2 regions of the Arthrobacter sp. USHLN218 genome follow, and region 2 is predicted to be linked to the other one. Evidence: predicted binding sites of a transcription regulator. Region 2 holds the regulator's gene; the other holds the start of a gene.

Region 1 (8,300 bases), on a different contig from region 2:
TACACCGGCAGCCGCTTGCTGTAGTCCAGCGCCAGCACTGCTACGCCCATAATCACCGCGGCGCCCACGAAGTAGAGCAGTGCCCAGGTGTAGGAGCCGGTGGCGCCGACAATCAGCCCGACCACGATTGGGGTGACGAAGCCGGCGATGTTGCCGCTGAAGTTCATCGCGCCGCCGAGCACGCCGGCGTTGGTCCGGCCGCCCAAGGTGGCTGGAATGGACCAGAACAGGCCGACCCAGCGCAGGAAGAACAGCACCATGGAGAGCAGTGCAACGGCGGTCATCGAGTCCGGGACGACGGTGACGCCGATCAGTCCACCGGCCACGACCAATGCGGAGATGCCGAGCAGGGTGCGCATCACGACGTTGGCGGAGCCGCCCTTTGCCCGCCAGCGGTCCGCGAGCCAGCCGCCGAGGATTTCCCCGACGAATCCGGCGCCGAAGATCACGAAGGTGGACCAGCCGATCGTCTTCAGATCGAAGCCCTTGGCCTCCGACAGGTACAGCGGGCCCCAGGTCAGCAGACCGTAGAACACCCCGTTGAAGCCCAGCCAGCCTAGGCACATCGCCCAGAAGGAGCGGTACTTCAGATAGGGCAGCAGCCCGCGGCGGCCGGAGTGGCCATCCGCGACGGCGGCAGCATCCTCAGCGGCATGTGATTCCTCGAGGTAGCTGGCCTCGGCCTCGTTGACGCCGCGGTGCTCGCGCGGATTATCGCGGACGTACCACCAGACGGCCAGGCCCAGCAGGACGGTTGCGGCGCCGGCAATGATGAACGCCCAGCGCCAGCTGCCTGTCGCGGCGATCAGGCCGGCGATGACGATACCGCCCACGCCGGCGCCCAGCGGCGCACCTGCGTCGAGGATCGTGGCACCCCGGCCGCGCTCCTTCGAATGCATCCAGAGCGCATTGAGCTTGCCGCCGGCGGGCATGACGCCTGCCTCGGTCACGCCGATGGCCATCCTGGCAATGAACATGCTGGCGAAGCCGCCAGCGAGGCCGGATGCTGCCGTTGCGGCGCCCCATCCGACGCAGGATGCGGTGACCATTTTGCGCGGTCCGAACCGGTCGATGAGCCAGCCGACCGGTATTTGCATCAGCGCATAGGTCCAGAAGAAGGCTGAGAGCAGTAGACCGACGAGTTCGGGGGAGAGGTTGAATTCCTTCTGGATGATGGGCAGCGCCACCGAGATGGAGCCGCGGTCGATGTAGTTGACGGTGACGAGGAGGAGCAGCAGCAGGAACAGCTTCCAGCGGACGTTGGTGCGACGTTGCACCTTCGACCGCTCGGGTGCCGAGCTCTCAGTCCGAGTGTTTTGAAGGGACACTTCTTCTCCTTCGATTAGGAGTTAGCGGGCAGGTCACCAGGAACATGCGAGCGGCATCTAATTCGTTGAGCGCCCGGAACCGGAACCTATGACGCGAGAGTCTTTTGGGATCCCGTTTTGGGATCCCAAAAGACAATGTATGGTGTGATGCAGGCAACGAACAAGGGTTTTTTGGGCTATATCGACATCCCAACCAGGAGGGCCCGGCGAAACGGGCGCTGCTGTGCGTTTCTACCAAGGAGGCGTATCCGGCTGCAGCGGCCCGTCGCCGAAGGGGCGGCTCCAGCCCTCGGGCGGTCCGGCCGATGGCTGGATGGATGAGCCCGAGGCAGCGGTCAACGGGAGACGTCCGTCCATGGTCAGGCTCCGCTCGTCTTCCTGCGGAGCCCCGGCACCGAGTTGTCCGCCGCGTTTCAGGGCAGGCACATGCCGGTAGCGGTTGCGTCGTGGCACCTGGGACGGGTCGATGTAGGCGGGTGGGATGAACCACGGTATCCCCTCGATCGATTCGATCGTCCAGTCTTCCGCGTGAACCAGGTGGTGATGGAACGAGCAAAGCAAGACGCCGTTTGCCACTGATGTCCGCCCCTTGTGCTTTTTCCAGAACCGGATGTGATGGGCTTCGGTCCAGTGCGCTGGCATGGTGCAGCCGGGAAAGGCGCAGCCTTTGTCGCGTGCAACGAGTGCCCGTCGTTGGGCCGGTGTGAACAGGCGTTGGGCGCGTCCGACGTCCAGGACTTCGCCCTTTCCGCCGAGGACGAGGGGAATGAGGTCGGAGTCGCAGGCGATTTTGCGGGCTGTCTGAGGTGTGATCATTCCGCCGAAGACGGCCTGCCCTGAGCTGCCGATGCCGGATACAAGGTCGTTGTAGTCGATGTTGACCATGACCTGCGGGCGGTGGCCGCCGGTGGCGGGAAGCTCGTCCGTAGAGAGCGCGATCCGGCAGGACCCGACGAGGCCTTGCAGCAACTGTTGGGGGCGGGTAGGCATCGGCCAGTCGGGGGCCGGGCGGTCATCCGCTTCCACGCCGGCGTCCTGCGCCGCCGAGGAGTCGCCTTCGGCCGTGAACGTCTTGCGCAGGCGCGGGTTCGTGTGCGTGTTCATGGCGGTGATCAGGTGTTCGTACTGTTCGTCGGTCGCAACGACTTCGAACCTGTTGAGGCCCCAGCGCTTCGGTTTGACGAAGACACCCTGCTGGGCGGCCAATTGTTCCGTATTCGGCTCCCGGCCGTTCGAGTCGATGGCGGCTTCCCATGTCCTGGTTATGACGCGCAGTGTGTCCAGATCTGACTCGGCGGCCTGCCGGGTCAGTTGCTGCTCCATCGCAGCGAAGTCCTCAGGGGAAGCGACGGGACGGACCCGTTCCAGTGTGTCGTGGATGAGCGTTGCGGCCTTGCCATCGATTTCCGATTCAGCCAACCCCGCTGCCAAGTGTTCGTACTTCGGCGGCGCTTCGCCGCCACTGATGAGGGTTTGCGGCATCGTGCCGGCGCCTAGGCGAACCCTGCGGTTGGCTTCGCTCCGGCTGATGCGCAGCCGGGCGCGGAGGTAATCCAAAGTGTCGCGGAACTCGGACTTCGACTCCGGGTTATTCGGGTCGCGGCCGAGCAACGCCGCGACATTCTGTTGGTCGACGGCATGCGCGCCAGTTATCTGCAGTTGCTCGACAGTCCTTGAGAGGTCCTCGACGAGCGCCACGCACTCTGCCAGTTCTCGCGGATCCTGTAGGGCCGCATCTTGGCGAAAGGTGACGGCAAATTCCTGCAACGCGCAGCGCATGGAAGCGAGGAAGCCGGGGGCTTCCTGCTGCGCTTCGAACGATGCGATTGCCATGAATTAACGCTATCGAAGGCGTATTCGAGATGCATCCAAAAAAGGACTGTGTGTAGGACAGGAAACGGCGTTCCAAAGGTGCATTGAATCAGACGGAATAGTAAGGCTGACAGCCGCAAAACCCCTGCGATCGCGCCGGGATCAGCGTGCCAAAAATCCACGCAGTGCGGTGGATTGTGTCGTTTCCTGCCCCTGCACTGATCAAGGTCACCGGGGACCGCAGGGTCGCCGGAAGGTTGTCGTGTCAGCGTCCCGCAAAAGTGTGGGCGAGCTATGTCGGCTGTATAGGGATCGGGCGGCGCGTTGAGTGCGCCCGTTTCCATGCGCCGTGCGCTGATATCCAAGCCGTCCCGGGCGGTCGCATTACAGACTGAAGGGTCAGTAATTGCGTGAGCCGCATCACCTCAACGTTGGGAGTTCAAAGATGGCAGTCAACGAGTTGGATTACATTGTGGTCGGCGCCGGTTCGGCCGGTTCGGTCCTCGCCCGCAGGCTGATTAACGCGGGGAAGACCGTGGCGGTGCTGGAGGCCGGCGGCGAGGACACCAACCCGGCGATCCACGATGTGTTCGCGCTCGGCTCGCTCTGGCATGGCCCCGAGGACTGGGACTACTACACCACAGAGCAGGAAGGCTGCGTCGGCCGCCGCCTGCACCTGCCGCGCGGCAAGGTCACCGGCGGCTCGCACGCCCTTAACGCCACCATCTGGGTCCGCGGCGCCAAGCAGGACTATGACACCTGGGCGTACCTGGGCTGCCCGGGCTGGAACTGGGAGGACGTCCTTCCGGTCTTCAAGGCCATTGAAACGTACGACGGCGGTGCCTCCGATACGCGCGGCGGTTCCGGCCTGCTTGATGTGGTGAAGGAGTACCCGCGCAACCCGGTCCAGAACGACATCCTCGAGGCCGCGCAGGAAGTCGGCGTGAAGCTCAACGAGGACTACAACTCCGGCGACGTCGAAGGCGTCTCCCAGATGCAGCTCAACATCCGCAACCGCAAGCGCTTCAACACCTGGCACGCCTACCTCAAGCCCGTCGTCGGCCACGAGAACCTCACGCTGATCACCAACGCGCACGTCCGCCGCCTGCTCATCGAGGACGGCACCGTCACCGGCATCGAATACGAGAAGGACGGCCAGCTGCACCGGCTGACCGCGGGCGAGACGGTGCTCGCCGCCGGCGCGATCAACTCGCCCGAGCTGCTGCTGCGCTCCGGCATCGGCCCGGCCGAGGAACTGCGCGAGGCAGGCATCGAGCCGGTGCTGGACCTGCGCGGCGTCGGCAAGAACCTGCACGACCACCTGCTCTCGCCGGTCATCTACACGACGACCAAGAAGGAGGTCCCCGCGCCCGAGGTCGCCCCGGCCGAGGTCCACCACTTCTGGAAGAGCAGCCCGGACCTGGCCGTGCCGGACACGCAGCCGATCCACTTCTCCGTCCCGATGTACTTCCTGGACGACATGACGGGCCCGGAGAACGGCTTCTCGCTCATCGGCGGAATCGTCCGCCCGCTCAGCCGCGGCGAGATCACGCTCTCCGGCCCCAACCCGGAGGACCCGATCCAGATCGACCTCGGAGCGCTCACCGCGGAGGAGGACGTCCGCGCCCTGGTCGCCTCGGTCCGGCAGTGCCGTGAGATGGGCCGCACCGCGGCGCTGGCCGAGTGGGGACCCGAAGAGGTCTACCCCGGAACCGAGTACTCCGACAGCGACGAAGACCTGGAGCGCTACGTCCGCGAAACCGCCGTGACCTACCACCACCAGGTCGGCACCTGCAAGATGGGCCTGGACGAGCTCGCCGTCGTCGACCCCCGCAGCCTCAAGGTCCGCGGCCTGGCCGGCATCCGCATCGCCGACGCCTCCATCATGCCGCTCGTCCCCACCGGCAACACCAACGCCCCCTCGGTGCTCATCGGCGAAAAAGCCGCCGAATTCATCACCGGCATCCCCGCCGGCACCGAGGCCTAGGCCTCACGGTGCTCTAGGGGGCTAAAACTGCGGGCCCGCCGGTTGTTCCGGCGGGCCCGCAGTGCTATCACGACGACGGTTTTTTCGTGAGGGGATCTCCCGCCTTCCGGCTCGCCGTCAGACGAGCTTGGCCAGTTCTGCGAGCAGGTCCTTCGCCCGCCGGTCCTGGTTCTCGGCGAGCATCTCGTTGGTCAGGAAGGAGAAGCCGACGTTCTTGCCGGGCCAGGCGCCGTGGAGTCCGCCGCCGGCGCCGGAATGGCCGAAGGCGGGCGCGACAGGCCCATAGGTTCCGATGGGGTCGGCGAGTTCGTAGCCGAGGCCAAAGCGCAGGGGCCTGTCGTTGATCGCGTCGACTCCCTCCGACCAGGTGGTGGTGGCGTCGGCCAGCGCCGGCGGGCTGACCACTCCGCCGGCCGGATCGGCAAGACGCGAGTAGAGGTTGGCCATGGCATCGGCGGTTCCGATGCCGCCGCCGGCGGACATCTCGCCCCGGCGCATGCCGATGCTGTTGAACGGGTCCTTATCCGGGTCCACCAGGTTCCGGTACATGCGCTCGACGATCTTGCGCCGCTCCGGATCCTGCAGGAAGGTGCTGATGGCATAGCTGTCGGAGCGGAAGACCGTGGCCACGCGGGGATCGAGCTCCGCCGGCAGGCCGAGGTAGATCTCCAGGCCGAGGGGCTCGCGGATGAGCTCGGCGATGAGCTGTCCGACCGGCTTGCCCGTGGCCCGGCGGAAGACCTCGGTCATCAGGTAGCCGTAGGTCGCGGCGTGATAGGCCACCTTTCTGCCGGGTTCCCAGAGCGGCGTCTGGGCGGCGAGGGCGCGGGCGTTTCCGGCGTTGTCCAGCTGCGGGTCGTCGCCCTCGGGCTCGGGGTCCACGTAGGGCAGGCCGACGGTGTGGCTGAGCAGCTGCGCGACGGTAACGGCTTCCTTGCCGCCGGCCGCGAACTCGGGCCAATACTCGGCCACGCGCTTGCGGACGTCGAGCATGCCGCGGTCCACCAGCATTGCCGCCACTGTGGCGACCACGCCCTTGGTGCCGGAGAACATGACCGCCATGGTCTTCGGGCTCCAGGCTTCCTCCACTTCGGCCGTCGGGGCTGTGCGTCTCGTAGTGCTGCCGCCGTAGAAGCGGGCCAGCGGTTCACCGCGCCGGTACACGCAGAACGCCATGCCGCCCTGCGCTGCCGCCAGATGCCGGGCGAAAACCTCCCGCAGGCCGGCAAACCCAGCTGGCGGCAGGCCGCCGTCGTTATGGCTCTCAAAATCCAGGTCCACGATTCTCCTTTTCAAACAAGTGCACTCGGTCAGAACAATGCGCAGGTGGGCGCGGTGTTGTGGGTAGGTCAGGACTGCGCGTGGGCGGGTCGGAACTTCCTGCCGGCGGGTCAGAACGTCGGGACGTTGGCCAGCAGCTCCTGCGTGTACTCGTGCCGGGGATGTTCCAGCACTTCGTCAGTGCTGCCGGACTCCACGATCTGCCCGTGCTGCAGGATGGCCATGCGCTGCGAGATGTGCCGGGCGAGCGCGATGTTGTGCGTGACGAAGAGCATCGACATCTTCGTCTCGTGCTGGAGGGTGCGCAGCAGGTCGATAATGGACGCCTGTACCGAGACGTCCAGCGCGGACGTGACCTCGTCGCAGACCAGCAGCGACGGCGCGTTGACCAGCGCCCGGGCAATCGCCGCGCGCTGGCGCTCGCCGCCGCTGAGGTCGCCGGGGCGGCGGTCCAGGTAGCTGCTGCCGAGCCGGACCTGGTCCAGCGCCTCGAGCACCCGGCGCCGCCGTTCCTTGCGGCCCATCTTGCCGGACATCTGCAGCGGCACCTCGACGGATTCGCAGATGGTCCGCCGCGGGTTCAGCGAGGAGAACGGGCTCTGGAAAACGTACTGGATACGCTGGCGCTGCTCGGCGGTGCGCGCCCTGGTACCGGCGGACAGGGTGTCGCCGGAGAGCCGGACCTCGCCCGAGTAGTCGTCGTTGAGCCCCGCGACGCAGCGGGAGAGCGTCGTCTTGCCGGAGCCCGATTCGCCGAGGAGCATCATGGATTCGCCCGGCGCCAGCGTAAAGCTGATGCCGTCCAGGATCTGGTTGCTGCCGTAGGCCAGGCGCAGGCCGGAGACTTCCAGGAGAGTGGCGGATGCGTCCCGGTCCGCGTCCTCCACGGCCGCCACCTGCCGGGGAGCAACCACCGGCTGCTCCCCGGTAATCACGGAGGTCCGCCCGACCCGGCGCTTGCCGGCCAGGTCCGGCACCGAGTCGAGCAGCTTCCGCGTGTACTCGTGCTGCGGCTGGTATAGCACCTGCTCGGTGGGCCCCTGCTCCACCACCTCGCCGGAGAGCATAACCACCACCTCGTCGGCAATCTTCGCCACCACCGCCAGGTCATGGGTGATGTAGAGCCCGGCGACGTTGTGCAGCTCGGCCAGCTGGCCGATGGTCTGCAGCACCAGCGCCTGCGTAGTGACGTCGAGGCCGGTGGTCGGCTCGTCCAGCACAATGACGCTGGGCCGGCACGCGAACGCCATCGCGATGCCGACGCGCTGCTGCTGCCCGCCGGAAAGCTGGTGCGGGTAGCGGCGCTGGTAGGCGGTGCTGTTGTCCAGTCCCACCTCGGCCAGCACCTCGGCCGTCCGCGCGCGGCGCTCCGCGTCCGAACTACCGTGGCCCTGCACCTGCAGCACCTCGATGATCTGGTCGCCGATCCGCATCGCCGGATTCAACGACAGCGCCGGATCCTGCGGGACGTAGGAAATGACGCCGCCGCGCAGCTTCCGGCGTTCCGGTTCCGGCAGGTCCAGGATGTTCGACGACGGACCGGCACCGTTCACCCGGATCTCGCCGCCGGTGTGCTTCAACCCGGCCCTGAAGTGGCCCAGGCAGGCGAGCCCCGCCGTCGTTTTTCCCGAACCGGACTCGCCCACGAGGGCGAGAATCTTCCCGGGCTGCAGTTCGAAGGAGACGTCGTGCAGGATCTCCTTGCCTGCCGTGGTGGCGATCCTGAGGCCGGAGGCGCTGAGGACTGCCGTTCTGATCGGATCCTGCAGGGACGTGCTCATTTGCTTGCTCCCACGTTCGCGTTCGCCGCCGCGCGGGCCAGCGAATCGGTGATCAGGTTGATGCCGACGGTCAGGACGGCGATGGCGAGGACCGGCAGGATGACGCCCCAC
Region 2 (8,300 bases):
GGCATCGGTGCTTCCCGACGCTCCGGGCCATGGTCCGGGCGAGAAGTTCACCGGACCGGTCAACTAGAGGGCAACAGCTTTTCGCGAAAAGGCGCCGGGCACAGCTCCGGCGCCTTTTCGCTGCCCGCGGGCCGGCCCGGCGAGCCCAGCCGTTCCGGACCGTGCTGCCCGGCTTGGCGGGCCCCGAAACGCCGCCCGGCTTGGCGGGCCCCGAAACGCTGCCCGGCTTGGCGGGCCCTGACGCTTCCGCCGCCTGCAGCCTAGCTCCCGGCGCGCCCGCCCGCAGCGTCCCGGACGAAGCTGATCTCCAGCGAATCCACCCGTTCGGCAAAGTCCTTGGACGCGCCCAGCCGCCCTTGCAGCCGCCCGGCTAGTCCCTGCAGTTCCGCCTGGCTCAGACCGTCCCTGGCGGTCAGGACCAACCGCAGCTCCGGACCCGGCCCGCCGCCGGCAAGTATGCGCCCCGAGGCCGTCCTGGAGGCGATGCCGCTGCCGGGCGCCAACGCAGTGCGCAGAACGTCCGGTTCTCCCCCGACCGCATCGGCGACGAGGTCCGCCAGCGCAGGGTCGACATAGGAGGGCACCCATTCGTGCTGCTGCGCCAGCGCCCAGACACCCGGGCGGCGCACAACGAAGGTCACCTCGGAGCCCGGGTCCACGACCAGCAGCTGGGCTTTTTCCGCTACGGCCGACAGCGCCGCCCGGGCGGCATAGACGGCCACGGGCCTGGCCTCGGCATGCCAGGCCTCCAGGGCGGACGCCGAGGTGAACACCGGCAGTGCCCGACGTCCGTCGGGCGCCTGCAGCGTCACCAGGGCCATGTCCGCCTGCTTGTCGGCGGTGAGATCGTTGGCTCCGGCCGCTTCCTCACCGAGCTGCGCCACAATCGGAACAAAGACGCGGGCCGAGGCCAGAGCCTGCAGCACCTGTGGTTCTCCCCCGGTGCCGTCGGCCAGCGCCGCGATGGCCTTCAGGTAGCCCTGGTCGGCGCCGCCGTCGTCGTCGTTGAAATTGTGCAGCGGATTGCCCGGCCCGCTCAGGTCGCGGCCGCTCCACGGCCTGCCTGCCGAGTCCGTCGCGCCGCCGGCGCCGGCCAGTGCGGCGGCGATGTGGCCCGGCAGCTCCCTCTTGTCCGCCAAGGCTCAGCGGCGGCCGGCGGTATCGAGTGCCTGGGGCAGCGTGAACTTGCCGGCGTACAGCGCCTTGCCGACAATCGCTCCCTCAACGCCGTGCGGCACCAGGGTGCGCAGGGCGGCCAGATCATCGAGGCTGGAGATGCCGCCGGAGGCAACGACCGGCTTGGCCGTGCGGGAGGCGACCTCCTTGAGCAGGTCCAGGTTGGGACCCTGGAGCGTGCCGTCCTTGGTCACGTCAGTGACCACGTACCGCGCGCAGCCCGCGTCTTCCAGACGGGCCAAAACGTCCCAGAGGTCGCCGCCCTCCTTCGTCCAGCCGCGGGCCGCAAGGGTGGTGCCCCGGACATCGAGTCCGACGGCGATAGCGTCGCCGTAGCGTTCGATAGCCTTGGCCGTCCACTCCGGGTTCTCCAGCGCAGCGGTCCCGAGGTTGACCCGGGCAGCTCCCAGCTCCAGTGCGCGGTCCAGCGATGCGTCGTCGCGGATGCCGCCGGACAGCTCAACCTTGATGCTCAGTTCCCGCACCACGCGCTGCAGCAGTTCGATATTGGAGCCCCGCCCGAAGGCCGCGTCGAGGTCCACCAGATGGACCCACTCGGCGCCGTCGTTCTGCCAGGCCAGGGCCGCGTCCAGCGGATCACCGTAGCTTGTCTCGCTGCCGGCCTCGCCCTGCACGAGCCGCACGGCCTGGCCGTCGGCGACGTCCACGGCGGGCAGCAGTTCGAGGATCGGGGCATCTTGCGTCGTCATAGGGGAATCCGCTTTCTGAACTAATCGAAGGAATTACTCGGCCGGGCCGAGGGTAAGCAGGTATGCGGCCACCAGGGCCATAGCTGCCAGGAACCAGAAGCTGATGATCAGCCATTTCGGCGCCTGCTGGCCGCGGAAGGCAATGGCGCCGCCGGCCAGGAGGCCGGCCAGGCCCATCAGGACAACACTCCACATGCGCGGATCAGCCCAAGGTCCGAAGCCAGTTTTGCAGCAAGGCGGCGCCCGCGTCCCCGGACTTCTCGGGGTGGAACTGTGTCGCGCTCAGCGGACCGTTCTCGACGGCGGCGATAAAGGGCCCGCCGTGATCGGACCACGTGACCATGGGAGGAGTCATGGCCGGCTGGTTAACGTCGAAGTCCCAGTGCTGGACGCCGTAGGAATGCACGAAGTAGAACCGCTCGTCTTCGATCCCGGCAAACAACCGGCTGCCTTCCGGAGGCTGGACGGTGTTCCACCCCATGTGCGGGACGACCTCGGCAGCCAGTCGCTCGACGGTGCCCGGCCATTCACCGATGCCTTCGGTCCTCACGCCGTGCTCGACGCCGGCCTCGAACATCACCTGCAGTCCGACGCAGATCCCCAGGACCGGCCGGCTGCCGGCGACGCGCCTGCCGATCCAGCGGATGGCGTCGACGGACTTGAGGCCCTCCATCACGGTGGCAAACGCCCCGACACCGGGCACGACCAGCCCATCGGCTTCGAGGATGGCCCGCGAATCGTGACTGAGGGTCACCTCGGCGCCGACATGCTCGAGCGCCCGGACCGCCGACCGGATGTTGCCCGACCCGTAGTCCAGTACGGTCACCTTGGGCGCCATGGTCAGAGCGCTCCCTTGGTCGACGGAATGCCTTCGACGCGCGGATCCGGCTCCACGGCGGCGCGCAGGGCGCGGGCGAATGCCTTGAACTGAGCCTCCACGATGTGGTGCGGGTCCCGGCCGCCGAGCACCCGCATGTGCAGGCAGATCTGCGCGTGCAGCGTGATCGCCTCGAAGACGTGGCGGGTCAGGGAACCGGTGAAGTGGCCGCCGATCAGGTGGTATTCCTGGCCGGCCGGTTCACCGTCGTGCACGAGATAAGGCCTGCCCGAGATGTCGACCACGGCGTTGGCGATGGCCTCGTCCAGCGGGACGGTAGCTTCGCCGAAACGCCGGATACCGGCCTTATTGCCCAGCGCGCTCTTCAGGACTTCGCCGAGCGTGATGGCGACGTCCTCGACGGTGTGGTGGGCGTCGATGTGCGTGTCCCCCGAGGCCTTCACGGTCAGGTCGATCAGCGAGTGCTTCGAGAGGGCCGTGAGCATATGGTCGTAGAACGGGACAGTGGTGCTGATGTCGGACTGACCGGTGCCGTCCAGGTTCAGCTCAACCAGCACCGACGACTCGCTGGTGGTGCGTTCGAGGCGTGCTGTGCGTGCAGTGGTGGCGATATCCGTGGTCATGGAATTCCTTTGTGGCAAAAGTGGTCATTGCGGGTTGACTGGGAACCCGCACCTATCAGTCTAGAAGACCGAAGCTCAGAGCAGTTCCCGCAGCCGGTCCAGGAAGGCGGTGGTCTCGGCCTCGGTGCCGGCAGTGACGCGCAGGTGCCCGGCGATGCCGACATCGCGGATCAGCACGCCGGCGTCCAGCAGTCCCTGCCAGACCTTATGCGGGTCCTTCAGGCCGCCGAAGAAAACGAAATTTGAGTCCGACGGCGCGGGCTGCAGCCCGAGCGACGCCAGCTCACTGACGATGCGATCCCGCTGGCCCTTGATCTCCTCGACATTGGCGAGCAGTGCGTCGGCGTGGTCGAGAGCCGCCAATGCGGTCGCCTGGGTGACGGCCGAGAGGTGGTAAGGGAGCCGCACCAGCCGGAGGGCATCCGCAATCTGGGGAGCTGCCGCAAGATAGCCGACGCGGGCGCCGGCAAGGGCAAAGGCCTTGCTCATCGTCCGCGAGACGATCAGCCGCTCCCTGCCCGGCAGCAGCGTCAGGGCACTGTCAGTACCGACATGGGCAAATTCCGCATACGCTTCATCGACGATGACAATCGCCTGGCTCGCTTCGCCTGCTTCGTAGACAGCTTCGACGACATCGAGCCCGAGCGCGGTTCCGGTCGGATTGTTCGGCGAGCATAGGACGACAATGTTGGCCGCGGTATCGCGGACAGCCTTGGCTGCCTGGCCGGCCGTCAGCCCGAAGTCGGCGCCGCGGCGGGCAGTCACGTATTCCGTGTCAGTGCCGCTGGCAAGGAGCGGATACATCGAGTAGGTGGGAGGAAAACTCAGCAAACGCCGGCCCGGGCCGCCGAAGGCCTGCAGGATCTGCTGCAGCACCTCGTTGGATCCGTTCGCGGCCCACATGTTCCCCGCGGAAAGCCCGTGGCCGAGGTACTTGGCCAGCGCCTCCCGCAACTCCGTGAATTCGCGGTCCGGGTAGCGGTTCAGACCCGCCACCGCCGATTGGACGCGCGCCGCTATCGCGTCCGCAACCTCATGAGGCAGTCCATGCGTATTCTCGTTGACGTTGAGGAGCACGGGAACGTCGAGTTGCGGAGCTCCGTACGGAGTCAGTCCGCGCAGGTTGTTACGCAGGGGCAGTCGGTTGAGTAGATCCAGCTGGTCGTTCACCTGACCAGCTTAAGCTCCGGCAGGCCCGGGGCAGGAATCGGGCCTGCCGGAGCGGCTCTTATTACAGTCCCTAGTCCCCCAGCGGGACGAACAGCCGCTGCCCGGCACGGACGACCGAATCCGGCAGGTTGTTCAGCTGCTGGATCTCCGCAATGACATCGTGCGGGTGTCGGTCCGGCGCTGCCAGCACGGCCACATCCCAGAGCGTCTGGCCGGGAGCGACGGCGACCGACACGGTGCGGCCGGGGCCGAGGCCAGGTCCCGAGCTCGCCAAGGCCGGTGCCGTGAAGAAGCCGACCAGGGTCAGCAGGACGGCGGCGCCAAGCATCAGGGGCAACCCGATGAGCACCAGGCGGCCGCGGCGGGTAAGCCGCAGCGCGGGCGTCGAGCCCAACAGAGCGTGCGGGGCGACGTGCGGGGCGAGCTGAGCAGACATGAGGGGTACCTTCCCGTTCCGCGTGCGTATGCATCAGTTGTTTCGAACGCATATTCGAACTGTCGGATTCCATTTGTAGCACTTGTGATCGAATATTGTCGAGACTCGATCGAATAAATGTTTGAGATCGTGCTGTGGCTGCCCTAGGCTTGAAGAAATGGCGGCCATGCCTGAGTGCATCACCTGCCACTGACAACATTGGACCGGCCACCCTGGCTAGCCCGGGTGGCCGGATAGAGAACCGGGGCCAGTTCATGTCGAGGAAGAGTGCAGCTACTTCAGGTACCGCCGGCACGGGAAGCGCACGCAGGCGCGCGGGTGCGTCCCCCAAGAGCCTGACGCCCCGCCAGAAGAAGATCCTCGAGAGCATCCAGCGTTCCATCAGCGCCAAGGGCTACCCGCCGTCGATGCGCGAGATCGGCGACACCGTCGGGCTCGCCAGCCTCTCCAGCGTCACGCATCAGCTCGCGCAACTGGAGAAGCTCGGATATATCCGCCGCGATCCCAAGCGCCCCAGGGCCATGGAGGTCCTGACGCCGCTGACGCTCGAGACGGGCGCGATTGAGATCGAAGGCGTGGCCGAACCGGACAAACTCCGCAGCACTGGCGGCCTGTCGGTGTCGGAACTGGCCACGGCTTCCGACACGGCGATCGTTCCGCTGGTCGGCAGGATCGCCGCGGGCGGCCCCATCCTGGCGGACCAGGTCGTCGAGGACGTCATGCCCCTGCCCCGGCAGCTCGTAGGACACGGCGAGCTGTTCATGCTCAAGGTCTCCGGCGATTCCATGATCGATGCGGCTATCTGCGACGGCGACTGGGTCGTCGTCCGCCGGCAGCCGAGCGCCGTCAACGGCGAGATCGTGGCCGCGCTGCTGGACGACGAAGCTACCGTCAAGACCTTCCGGCAGCGGGATGGCCACACCTGGCTGCTGCCGCAGAACACCCAGTACGAACCGATCCTCGGCGACAGCGCGACGATCATGGGCAAGGTCGTTTCGGTGATGCGCGCCCTCTAGCCGCTGCCCGGCGGGCCCTTAGCCCGCCAGGCGCTGCAGGATCTGGAGCGCCGTCGCCCGGTCCTTCGTCGACCAGAACGGCGGCAGCGCCGCCCTGAGGAAGCCACCGTACCGGGCATTGGCCAGTCTCGAATCGAGCACAGCCACCATGCCCCGGTCCCCCGCAGCGCGGATGAGCCGTCCGGCGCCTTGGGCGAGCCGGACGGCGGCGTGCGTGGCCGAAATGGTCATGAAACCATTCCCGCCTGCCTGCGACACGGCCCGCGTACGGGCAGTCATCAGCGGATCATCCGGCCGCGGGAAGGGAATCCTGTCGATAACCACCAGGCGGCAGGCCTCTCCCGGCACGTCGACCCCCTGCCACAGCGTCATCGTCCCGAACAGGCAGGTATTCGGTTCGCTCGAGAATTGCCGGACCAGCGCAGCCATGGACGACTCGCCCTGGCAAAGGATCGTGAAGGGCAGCCGCTCGCGCATCTCCGCGGCGGCTTCCTCGGCAGCGCGCCGCGACGAGAAGAGCCCGAGAGCACCCCCGTTGGAGGCGCGCAGCAGCGCTTCGAGCTCATCCAACTGTTCGGGGCTTGTCCCTCGGCCCGGCTTGGGCAAGTGGGAAGCCACATACAGCACGCCCTGCTTCGGGTAGTTGAACGGGCTCCCGACGTCCGCGCTGCTGTACTTCGGCGCTCCTTCGCCCAGCAGGCCCAGGGAGCCGGCGACGGCGTCGAATGCGCTGCCGATGGCGAGGGTCGCGGATGTGAGGACGACCGTGTGGCCCTCGAACAGCCCCTCGCGAAGCCTGGAAGCCACCGACAGCGGCGCAACGTTCAGCATCGGCGGAAGCGTTTCGTCCGGGGGTCCGTAACCGCTGCCCGGCGTGAAGCTGCTCGGACGGGTGATCCACAGGACCTCCCGGCTCTGGGCGGTGGAAACTACCCGGTCGCATAGCTCCAGAATTGCTGCCAGCCGCGACCTTGCCATCTGCCTGCCGCCGTCCACCGCGCCCGAGCCATCGGGCTTGGAGTCCGACAGTGCCGTTCGAGCCGCCTCACGCAGCTGGGTCAGCGCCAGTTCCTGCTCGGGCCGCAGGCCGGCCGCCATGAGTCCGGACGGAACCTGGTCGAACGCCGCTTCGAAGCTCTTGGCCGCGGTGTTCAGCGCATCGACGCTGATCGCCGTGTGCTTGCGGGCACTGGAGGCGGCGGCCGTGATCATGGCCGCCGAGAGTTGTCCCGAGACCGCCCCCGTCACGCGGTCCTGCAGCTCATGGGCCTCGTCAATAACAACGAAGTCGTAGTCCGGCAGGACGGCCAGCCCCTCGAACGCGTTGATGGCCAACATCGCATGATTGGTGATCACTACGTCGGCCTCGGCCGCATGCATCCGGGCACGCTCACTGAAGCATTCCGCCGCGACCGGACACCGCTGGGCGCCGAGGCACTCCATGGCGCTCACGGAGACCTGCCGCCAGGCCCGGTCGCTGACTCCGGGCACGATTTCGTCCCGGTCCCCCGTGCCGGTCTCCTCTGCCCAGGCCCGCAGCCGCTTGATTTCCTGTCCCAGGGCGGTGGTCGGCCCGGGGGCCGGCGCCGGATGCGGAACGGTCTCTTCGGCGAGATCGAAGAGCGCCTCCGGAGCATCGTCCGCCGGGAACCCGCCGTCGATCTTGTGCAGGCACAGGTAGTTGTTGCGGCCCTTGAGCAAGGCGGCATCGATCGGCCGCGGCAGCTCATCGGCGATGGCTTCCAGCAGCCGAGGCAGGTCCCGCTTGACGATCTGGGACTGCAGGGCGAGCGTGGCAGTCGCGACGATCGCCGGTTTCTCGCTCTCCAGCGCGTGCACGATCAGCGGAATTAGGTAGGCCAAGGACTTGCCCGTTCCCGTGCCCGCCTGGACCAGCAGATGTTCGCGCCGCCGAAACGCCGTATCGACCCGGCCAGCCATATCATGCTGGCCCTGGCGGTCCTGCCCGCCCATCGCCTGCACGGCAACGTCGAGCAGGCGCAGGGCCTCCGCCTGTTCCTCAGCCACGCCGGATGAAGGCCTCGAGTTCGGCCGCCAGGCCCTCCCTGACCATGACTTCGAGCTCGGTGCCCTCCTCGCCATGGTTCATCGACAGGATCTCCGCGTCCGGGCTGTGCAGCCGGCTGACGACGTCGCCACGGTCATAAGGAATCAGGAGTTCGAGCTTGACAGTGGGCCGCGGAATGCCGTCGCTGATGGCCTGCAGCAGTTCGGGAATGCCCTGCCCGGTGCGGGCCGAGACCACGACATGCCGCGGTTCCCGCTGCCGAAGCCGTTCGATGACGAACGGATCAGCGGCGTCGGCCTTGT

The links. Region 2 encodes LexA, which represses DNA repair genes until DNA is damaged. Its sites were predicted from a motif close to TCGAACANNTGTTCGA; they were not measured.
Region 1: the regulator LexA is predicted to act here: its motif matches at 3,174-3,189, upstream of WFH44_RS13500 (HNH endonuclease signature motif containing protein).

What each region holds. Positions count from the first base shown of each region.
Region 1 covers NZ_JBBCYT010000005.1:239,393-247,692, forward strand. The annotation lists gene WFH44_RS13495 (MFS transporter) at 1-1,277, opposite strand, end outside; gene WFH44_RS13500 (HNH endonuclease signature motif containing protein) at 1,560-3,161, opposite strand; gene WFH44_RS13505 (GMC family oxidoreductase) at 3,586-5,127, shown strand; gene WFH44_RS13510 (serine hydrolase domain-containing protein) at 5,245-6,408, opposite strand; gene WFH44_RS13515 (ABC transporter ATP-binding protein) at 6,519-8,189, opposite strand; gene WFH44_RS13520 (ABC transporter permease) at 8,186-8,300, opposite strand, start outside.
Region 2 covers NZ_JBBCYT010000001.1:768,583-776,882, reverse strand. The annotation lists gene WFH44_RS03430 (DUF1844 domain-containing protein) at 1-67, shown strand, start outside; gene WFH44_RS03425 (SseB family protein) at 261-1,139, opposite strand; gene priA (bifunctional 1-(5-phosphoribosyl)-5-((5-phosphoribosylamino)methylideneamino)imidazole-4-carboxamide isomerase/phosphoribosylanthranilate isomerase PriA) at 1,143-1,886, opposite strand; gene WFH44_RS03415 (hypothetical protein) at 1,920-2,081, opposite strand; gene hisH (imidazole glycerol phosphate synthase subunit HisH) at 2,089-2,724, opposite strand; gene hisB (imidazoleglycerol-phosphate dehydratase HisB) at 2,727-3,347, opposite strand; gene WFH44_RS03400 (histidinol-phosphate transaminase) at 3,423-4,517, opposite strand; gene WFH44_RS03395 (LysM peptidoglycan-binding domain-containing protein) at 4,588-4,953, opposite strand; gene lexA (transcriptional repressor LexA) at 5,208-5,969, shown strand; gene WFH44_RS03385 (ATP-dependent DNA helicase) at 5,988-7,943, opposite strand; gene hflX (GTPase HflX) at 7,990-8,300, opposite strand, start outside.